DNA from 2 places in the Sphingomonas sp. Leaf37 genome. Region 2 is predicted to be linked to the other one. Evidence: riboswitches for the same ligand, from Rfam matches in the RefSeq annotation. Region 2 holds a riboswitch; the other holds the start of a gene.

Evidence for each region. Region 2 has a riboswitch for glycine ahead of LRA87_RS17960 (L-serine ammonia-lyase). Riboswitches for the same ligand answer to the same signal wherever they lie in the genome.
Region 1: another riboswitch for glycine. It lies ahead of gcvT (glycine cleavage system aminomethyltransferase GcvT); the one in region 2 lies ahead of LRA87_RS17960 (L-serine ammonia-lyase).

The regions. Positions count from the first base shown of each region.
Region 1 covers NZ_CAKLAX010000001.1:577,096-581,706, forward strand. Annotated here, with positions in the region: gene thrB (homoserine kinase) at 1-140, opposite strand, end outside; gene ispH (4-hydroxy-3-methylbut-2-enyl diphosphate reductase) at 281-1,252, opposite strand; gene LRA87_RS02530 (hypothetical protein) at 1,398-2,033, shown strand; glycine riboswitch at 2,253-2,345, shown strand; gene gcvT (glycine cleavage system aminomethyltransferase GcvT) at 2,511-3,719, shown strand; gene gcvH (glycine cleavage system protein GcvH) at 3,721-4,092, shown strand; gene gcvPA (aminomethyl-transferring glycine dehydrogenase subunit GcvPA) at 4,219-4,611, shown strand, end outside.
Region 2 covers NZ_CAKLAX010000007.1:54,610-59,220, reverse strand. Annotated here, with positions in the region: partial or broken gene LRA87_RS17965 (IS5 family transposase) at 86-819, opposite strand; gene LRA87_RS17960 (L-serine ammonia-lyase) at 951-2,360, opposite strand; glycine riboswitch at 2,390-2,470, opposite strand; glycine riboswitch at 2,479-2,567, opposite strand; gene LRA87_RS17955 (hypothetical protein) at 2,631-2,882, opposite strand; gene LRA87_RS17950 (hypothetical protein) at 3,026-3,217, opposite strand; gene LRA87_RS17945 (hypothetical protein) at 3,654-3,914, opposite strand; gene LRA87_RS18470 (replication initiator protein A) at 4,513-4,611, shown strand, end outside.

The sequences.
Region 1 (4,611 bases), on a different contig from region 2:
TTCGTCGTCGTATCGACCAGATAATTGCTGTTCTCGACCCCTTCGGCGATGCCTTTCGCGGAAACGAGTTCGCCGACGTCGTCGTAACGGCGGAGGAAGGCGGTCAGCGCTTCGGCGGACACCTGTGTGTAGACGGCCATCGTGTCCTCTCCCCGATTATTCCGGGCATCGCCCCTATTCGTCATTCCCGCGCAGGCGGCGGCCGACATATCGCTTCTATCGAGGCCGGAGGGATTATGGATCTCCGCCTGCGCGGGGATGACCAAGCTGGCGTTTGGTTCTAGGCCGCCGCTTCCAGCCCGCGCGGGAGCTTGAAGGCGATCGTTTCGCGCGTCGTTTCTTCCTCACGCTCGGACACCGTGAAGCGGGTGGCGAGCAGGTCGACCATTTCGCGGACCAGCAGTTCGGGGGCTGAGGCGCCGGCGGTGATGCCGAGCGTGCCGACGCCGTCGAGGAACGCCCAGTCGATGTCGGCGGCGCGCTGGATCAGGCGGGCGGGGATGCCTTCGCGTTCGGCGACCTCGACCAGCCGTACGGAGTTGGACGAATTGGGCGCGCCGATGACCAGCATCGCGTCGCACGCGGCGGCGATCGCCTTCACCGCCGCCTGACGATTAGAGGTGGCGTAGCAGATGTCTTCGCCACGCGGCGGCTGCATGTTGGGAAAGCGGCGCTGCAACGTTGCGACGACCGCAGCGGTGTCGTCGACCGACAGCGTCGTCTGGGTCAGGAAGGCTAGGTTGTCGGGATCGGGCGGCGTGAAGGCTTCGGCGTCGGCGACGGTCTCGATCAGCGACATCGCGCCCTCGGGCACCTGGCCGAAGGTGCCGACAACCTCGGGGTGTCCTTCGTGACCGATGAAGACGATGTGGCGTCCCGCGGCGACAAGGCGCTCGGCCTGACGGTGCACCTTCGATACCAAGGGGCAGGTAGCGTCGAGATAGTCGAGGCCGCGGTTCTGCGCCGCTGCGGGCACCGACTTCGGTACGCCGTGTGCAGAGAAGACGACGGGGGCGCCGTCGGGCACCTGATCCAGTTCCTCGACGAAGATCGCGCCCTGCGCCTTCAGCGTGTCGACGACGAACTTGTTGTGGACGATCTCGTGCCGGACATAGACGGGAGCGCCGTGCTTTTCGATCGCGAGTTCGACGATGCGGATCGCGCGATCGACGCCGGCGCAAAAGCCGCGGGGTGCTGCGATCAGCAGCTCGAGGGCCGGCTTGCCGCCGGCCACGCTTGGAAGAGAAGCCATGATGCGGCCTTTCCTACGCGATTGGGTCAACGCGCGGAAGTACGCGATTGCTTGCACCCGCTAAAGGCGGTTCCTATGGTGCGCGCCGCACCGCCGGGGCTGTCCGGCGACGCACCATGCCCGTTCGACAAAGGTACGCGTCTCCGTGAAAACTCCGCTTCTCGGCCTCACCGCCCTCGGCCTGATCCTCTCCGGATGCGCCGGCAAGGGCGAGATCGTGGAAGGCGGCATCACCGCCGTGCGCTCCGCCTGCCCGACCGTAGGTGTTGCGGCGGGAACCGGCGACATTACGTTGTTCGACCCTGTCACCAGCCAGGACGCGAGCGCGATCGACGTGGTGGCCAGCATGACCAACGTGCGCGGCGCGTGCAACGATGCCGGCGACCAGATCGCGACCGCGGTGACGTTCGACGTGCTCGCCCGCCGCACCCGTACCGACGCCCCGCGCGATGTCGTGCTGCCTTACTATATCGCGATCGTGCGTGGCGGCAGCGCGGTGACGGCGAAGCGCAAGGGACAGATCGCGATCCACTTCGATGCCGGGCAGGCGCGCGCGCAGGCAAGCGGCACGGCCTCGACGCAGATCGCGCGCAGTGCGGCGACGTTGCCGGAGGAGGTGCGCGAGCAGCTGACCCGCAAGCGCAAGGCGGGTGACGAGGATGCCGCGACCGATCCGCTGGCACGGCCCGAGGTGCGATCCGCGGTGCTGCGCGCGACGTTCGAGGCGCTGGTGGGGTTCCAGCTGACCGACGAACAGCTAAAGTATAACGCACAGCGTTGACGCTGGGCCGGGGGGTCGGCTTTCGGTCCATGATCCGTCATCCCGGCGAACGCCGGGACCAATGGCGGGGATGCAGGCGCGGTACGTGCACTGCCATCAGCCGTGTGCGTCCATGGGTTCCGGCGTTCGCCGGGATGACGGGTCGCGGGGCTGCTTTCTCGATTGACTAACCCCCCTCGCGCCGCCACAGCTTGGCCCGTCGATGCCGGGCAACCGGCATGGGCACGCGCGGGAGAGAGCCTTTTCACGAGGAGGCCGCCGAAGGAGCAACCACCCCGGAATCTCTCAGGCACAACGGACCGCGCGGGCCTCATCGACACTCTGGAAAGCGTTCCTTCGAGGAGCCACCGAAGGGGTAAGCCCGGTGCAATCGCGCGCAGGGTCAAAGCTCTCAGGTTACCGTGACAGAGGGGGTATGACGGATCGAATGGAGCCCGCGGCTGCTATTCGGTCGCGTGCCTTTTATGGAGACGGTTGATGAGCGAAACGCTGCCAGACACCTTGCCCGATCCGCTCGACGGCCTTGATGAAGGCGATGAGCCTGCCATCCTGCAACTGCCGCTCGACGCCTGGCACCGCGCCCGCGGTGGCCGGATGGTGCCGTTCGCCGGCTATGAAATGCCCGTCCAGTATGACGGCATCATGGCCGAGCATCTGTGGACACGCGAATCGGCGGGATTGTTCGACGTCAGTCATATGGGGCAGGTCGGCCTGACCGGTGACGGACTTGACGCGGCGGGCGTTGCCAGGGCGCTGGAAGCGGTGTTGCCGGGCGATATCAGCGGGCTGGCCGCGACGAAGATCCGCTATTCGCTGCTGCTGAACGACGAGGGTGGTATCCTCGACGACCTGATGGCGACGCGGTTGCCGGAAGAGGGCGCGCATCCGTTCGGCGAGGCGAGCTATTATGTCGTCGTCAACGGCGCGACCAAATATGACGATTTGTCATACCTGCTCGACGTGCTGCCCGACGATATCACGATGAACCTGATGGAAGATCAGGCGCTGCTCGCGGTGCAGGGACCCAAGGCGGTCGCGGCGGTCGCGCGGCTGATCCCCGGAGTTGCCGATCTCGTGTTCATGACCGCGGGCGCGTTCGAGTGGAACGGCCATGCGCTGTGGATCAGCCGGTCGGGTTATACGGGCGAGGACGGGGTCGAGATTTCGATTCCTGCCGAAGCCGCCGCCGGCTTCGCCGATGCGATCTGTGCCGAACCCGAGGTGAAGCCGATCGGCCTTGGCGCGCGCGATTCGCTGCGGCTCGAAGCTGGTCTGCCGCTGTATGGCCATGATCTCGATCCCGAGACGACGCCGGTAATGGCGGACCTGGGCTTCGCATTGTCGAAGCGTCGGCGCGAGGCCGCCGATTTCGCCGGTGCCGCGCGCATCCTCGCCGAGCGTGAGGATGGCCCTGCCGTCAAGCGCGTCGGGCTGTCGGTCGCGGGGCGTCAGCCGGTGCGCGAGGGCGCAAGCGTCGTCGATGCGGACGGCGCAGTGATGGGTCGCGTCACCAGCGGCGGTTTCGCCCCCAGCGTCGGCGCGCCGATCGCGATGGCCTACGTTCCGACCGCGCTCGCCACCGCCGGCACGTCCGTGCGGCTGGTCCAGCGCGGCAAGATCCACGAGGCGACGGTGACCCCGATGCCGTTCGTTCCCCACCGCTACGTCCGTGCAGGAGGCAAGTGAGATGAGCCGTTACTTTACCGAAGATCACGAATGGGTCGATGTCGACGGCGACGTCGGCACCGTCGGCATCTCCGAATACGCACAGAGCCAGTTGGGCGACATCGTGTTCGTAGACGTGCCGGAGGACGGCAAGCAGCTGGGCAAGGGCGATGAGGCCGCGGTGGTCGAATCGGTCAAGGCGGCGTCCGACGTCTATTCGCCGGTGTCGGGCAATGTCCTGGAGGGCAATGCGGCGCTGGTCGACGATCCTTCGCTGGTGAACTCCGACGCCGAGGGCGAGGGCTGGTTCTTCAAGATCACGCTCAGCGATCCGTCCGAGGTCGAGCAGCTGATGGACGAGACTGCGTACGAAGCGTTCGTCGCGAAGTTGTAAGTCTTTGCAAGCCCCTCCCCTTCAGGGGAGGGGTTGGGGTGGGGCATGTCCGCGGGCGATGGTCTCGGTGAGACCTCCCCCACCCCCTGCCCCTCCCCTGAAGGGGAGGGGTTTAGGGAGTATATGATGCGCTACCTGCCGCTTACCCAGCCCGACCGCGACGCGATGCTCGGCGTCATCGGTGCCGCGACGATCGACGATTTGTTCATCGACGTGCCGGAATCCGCCCGCCTCGACGGCCCCGTCCACGGCCTGCCCAACCACGCGTCCGAGCTGGCGGTCGAGCGGCACATGACCGCGCTCGCCCGCAAGAACGTCGTCGCGGGCGAAGTGCCGTTCTTCCTCGGCGCGGGCGCGTATCGGCATCACGTGCCGGCGAGCGTCGATCACCTGATCCAGCGCGGCGAGTTCCTGACAGCCTACACCCCGTACCAGCCGGAAATCGCGCAGGGTACGCTCCAGATGTTGTTCGAATTCCAGACGCAGGTCGCGCGGCTGCTCGGCACCGATGTGGCGAAT
Region 2 (4,611 bases):
CCTGTTAGTCGCTACAAGCTAGACCCAAGCGCATTATTATGCGCAGCCTACATGTCGACACGTATAATTGTTGACAAGAATATGTCTAGGCCACGTGGACAAAGGGCAGCCACAGCAATGCTGAGGCGAGGCTGACGAAACCGATGTAGGAGTCCGCGGTCTTGTCATAGCGGGTAGCGATGCGGCGCCAGTTCTTGAGTTTGCTGAACAAACGCTCGATGCGGTTGCGCCAGCGATACTTCACCCGGTCGTGCGGTGCGGGGTTGCGGCGGTTGCGCTTGGCAGGGATAACCGCCTCGATCTCGGCGTCGGCCAGTTCCTGGCGGATGGCGTCGGCATCATAGCCCTTGTCGGCCAGCAGAGCATCGATCCGATCCGCGATCATGCGCATCAGCGGGCCGAAGCCCTGGACATCGTGCGTCTGCCCGGGCGTCAGAACGAAGGCGAGTGGGCGGCCCTGGGCATCGCACCTGGCGTGGAGCTTGGTGGTGAACCCACCGCGCGACCGGCCGAGCCCCTCTGCCTGCTGAGCCCCTTTTTTATGCCGACCGCACAATGATGTGCCCGGACGATCGTGCTGTCGATCATGTCGGCGCTGGCATCACGCTCCACCACGCTGGTCAGTGTTTCCAGCATAGCGTCGAACACGCCAGTGGTCGCCCAGCGCCGGTAGCGGCGGAACACGCTGTTCCACTTGCCATACTCGTCCGGCAGCTGCCGCCATTGCGAGCCCGTGCGGGCCATCCACATCATGCCCTCGAAGAACCGCCGATTGTCATGCGCCGGACGACAGCCCCGACCGCGCTCAGTCGGCAGCAACGGCCCGATGAGTTCCCATTCCTCGTCTAGCAGACCAATCCGCTCACCCAACGCCGCCTCCAAAAAGCAGCCTTGAATCAATCAGGAACCAAGCCGTCAACCTTTGTCCACGTGGCCTAGATTTTCTGCCTTCAGCACTCCACCACATTAACTGCCAACCCGCCGAGGCTTGTTTCCTTATACTGCGAGCGCATGTCCTCGCCCGTCTGGCGCATCGTCTCGATCACTGCATCAAGGCTGACGATGTGGCTGCCGTCGCCGCGCAGCGCGAGATAGGCGGCGTTGATCGCCTTCACCGCACCCATCGTATTGCGTTCGATGCAGGGGATCTGCACCAAGCCGCCGATCGGATCGCAGGTGAGGCCGAGGTTGTGCTCCATACCGATCTCCGCGGCATTCTCGATCTGGCGGTTGCTGCCGCCGAGCACTGCGGCGAGCGCACCAGCCGCCATCGAACAGGCGACGCCGACCTCGCCCTGACACCCCATCTCCGCGGCCGAGATCGATGCGCGTTTCTTGTACAGCATACCGATCGCCGCGGCGGTCAGCAGGAAGGTGCGGGCGCCCTCCCCCCTCGCCTCGACCGAAACATCCTTGGCGACCAGTGTCTCGTAGAAGCGCAATACCGCGGGCAGCACGCCTGCCGCTCCGTTGGTGGGCGCGGTCACCACACGGCCGCCGGCGGCATTTTCTTCGTTCACCGCCAGGGCCCACAGGCTGACCCATTCGAATACCTCGGCGGGGTTGCTGCCGGGCACGTCACCGGTCAGCCCCTGCGCGATGGCGTGCGCGCGGCGTCGAACCTTGAGGCCACCGGGCAATATGCCCTCCTGCGCGATACCGCGGTCGATGCAGGCGCTCATCGCGACGCGGACCGCGTCGAGGAAGGCGTCGGTCTCCGCCGGTGCGCGCCACGCCTCTTCGTTCGCGCGGACCATGTCGGCGATCGACAGGCCGCTCGCATCGCCGATCGTGAGCAGGTCGGCACCGGAGGTGAAGGGATAACGGACCGCAACGTTGGTCGCTGCAGCCGGCGCGCCCTTGCGCAGGATCGCGCCGCCTCCGATCGAAAAATAGGTTTCGCCATGCACCGACCCGTCGGCGAACGTCGCGGTGAAGGTCATGCCGTTGGGGTGTTCGGGCAGGAACTGCCGCGGATGAAAGACGATGTCGGTCTCGGTGAAGGCGATATCGTGACTGCCGGCGAGGGGCAGCTGCCGGCGTTCGCGGATACCCGCCAGAATGCCGGTTGCAGCGTCGGGATCGAGCCGCTCGGGCTCCCAGCCCGCCAGACCGAGGATCGTGGCGGTGTCGGTCGCATGACCGCGCCCGGTCAGTGCCAGGCTACCATAGAGGTCGCAGGTGACGCGTTGCGGACGTGCCCCCTGCCCCAGCGTACGCTGCGCGAAGTCGAACGCGGCCCGCATCGGCCCGACGGTGTGCGAGCTCGACGGGCCGATGCCGATCGTGAACAGTTCGGCAACGCTGATCGGACGATCGACATTGCGGTCGAGCGGGGTGGTGACGGGTTGGCTGCGCATGCGGTCCTTCCGCCGGTGTCACCGGCCTGCATGCCCCATCTGTCCCTTGCGCCTGAGATCGTTATCCCGTCGGCGGACGCCGGATGGCGTCACTCTCCAGATGTCCAGCCAGTGTCCTGGCGTCGACATGGTCCTTTGGCCTGAGAGTTTCCGGGGCGGTTGCTCCTTCGGCGCCGGGTGTCGCCCGGTCTCTCCCATATCAATGGCCGGTTGTCCTTCAGTCGTCATCCGGGGTCAAGGCCACATTTCCAACGGTTTATGACGACAACCCTACATGTCAACACAATGACATGTAGGGTTGTCGGCTAAGCGGAGCCGATATGCCGTCAGCGCCCAGGGATAACCGTATTCCAGTTCTTGTCCCGTCACGATCAGCGTACCGTCCGCTGTCAGCGCCATCTCGCCACCCCCGGTGACGCTCCAGACCGGCATGTGCGTGCTCCCCTGAACAGGGATGGCGTAGATGGCCTTGGTGGTGCTGACGAAGACGAGGTTGATGGTCAGGATCGTATTGCCGATCATGTGCTCCTCGATGGAAGGCGCCTAGCCCACAGCAGGCGTCCCGTCGCTTCGTCCAGCACGTTGAGCTCACCTGGATTGCTGCGCGACAGGTAGCTCCGCCCTCTCCCCACCGCCGGCGCGGTCGAATAGGTGTTGGCGCTACGTCAGACGTACGCCATATTGGTAATCGACCAGTTGACCAGCATCGAGGGCATCGAGGCGCTGCGCTGGCTGGAATAGGCCATGACGTTGCCCATGGAGCCCAGGATCGGGGCACCATAATAGCTGTAGAAGCTGTTCTGGAAGAAGGGATCGATCAGGCTGGCGCGGATGTTGCCGGTCCACCGGTCGATCATCTCGAGCGCCTTGCCCGAATAATAAGAGACGGTGCCGTCATCGACCGCGGGCGTCTCGCCGTCCCAGATGCTCCCCTTGGTCTCCGTCCCCAGGCGGTACGGGTGGTATAGCCGAAGCCATAGACGACGCTGCCGTGATAGCCCGCTGACATGTACAGGCCATCCTGTACGGAACCGGCCGGAGGAACGTCGACCATTGTGCCCCGAACAGCGACTGTGGCGGGGCATATTCGCCGGTGACCGCATCGATAGACAAGACGGCGGGCGGACTGAAATAGGTCGCTGCGCCGATCGTATAGGACCAGCGCTGCTCGCCGGAACTGGTTGCCAGCGCACGCAATACGGCGGTGCCGTCGCGTTCTTGGGCGACGACATAGGCAAGGTCGTTGACGGACGAGATCGCGCTGACCCGCGTCGTGGCGGCCGGGGACCATTCCTAGGCCTTGCGGAAGGATGCCGGGTCAAAGGTCGCCCGGACGTAACCGCTGTGCGCAGGACTGTGCTGGTAGGTCGTCCAGTCCGCGAGCTGCGTGGTCAGGCTATAGCTGAACGCCTGCGTCGATCCGGATATACGGTGACGCGGCCGTGCCGCCGCGCCGAACGTCACATTGCTTGTATGGCTGCCCTGCGCCAGCATCGACACAGGCTTGAACCGAACAGCGTAGCCTGCCGTCGCTCGTCCGCATGACGTCGCCATCGAGCGCCAGTTGCGTACGATCGTACTGAAGGTCGGCGATTACCGTATCGCTGGTCGTGCCGGATACAGCGGCAGTGAAACCGAGCGGCCTTCCCGAGTCATCATCGCTGATGCTGGTCGTCTGCGATGTCGCGGATAGGCTGACGGCCAGCTTTGGGATCGTCGGGACAGGTGTCGATGCGGGCCTCGCCGTGCCGTTTCCTCCGCACCGTAGTTTCCGCCGCAAGCGGCGAGCGTCACCAATCCTGCCATGGTGGTGGCGCTCTTTTACGCGTTCATGATCGTGTCGCCCCCGTCGTCCCTCCCCCAGGGCCGCATCCGCCTTGCCGGACACCTCGCGGCCTGCCCATCTCTCTGTCTACGGATCGACATATCGACAAACCGACATGTTGCCTACGCGGAAGACGACATTCCGGATCGGGGCATTTCCTACTCGAAAGCACGAATGATGGACGGCATCACCCATTTTCCTTCGGTAATCCGGTCTGGGGTGCCAAATCTTTGCTTTTGAGTAGGAAATGACCATAGTCCGTTCGACCGCTTCCCCGCCACGCCGTCCGGCAAGCCCAGCACCGTGCCGCAGGGCGACCTGTTCGTGATGGACAGCCCGCTGCACGGAAGAATTCGCGGCGAGCGATCGTTGATGGCGTTCCCGTTATTCGCGCTCAGCAAGAACGCTTGGATAAAGCTGCTGACC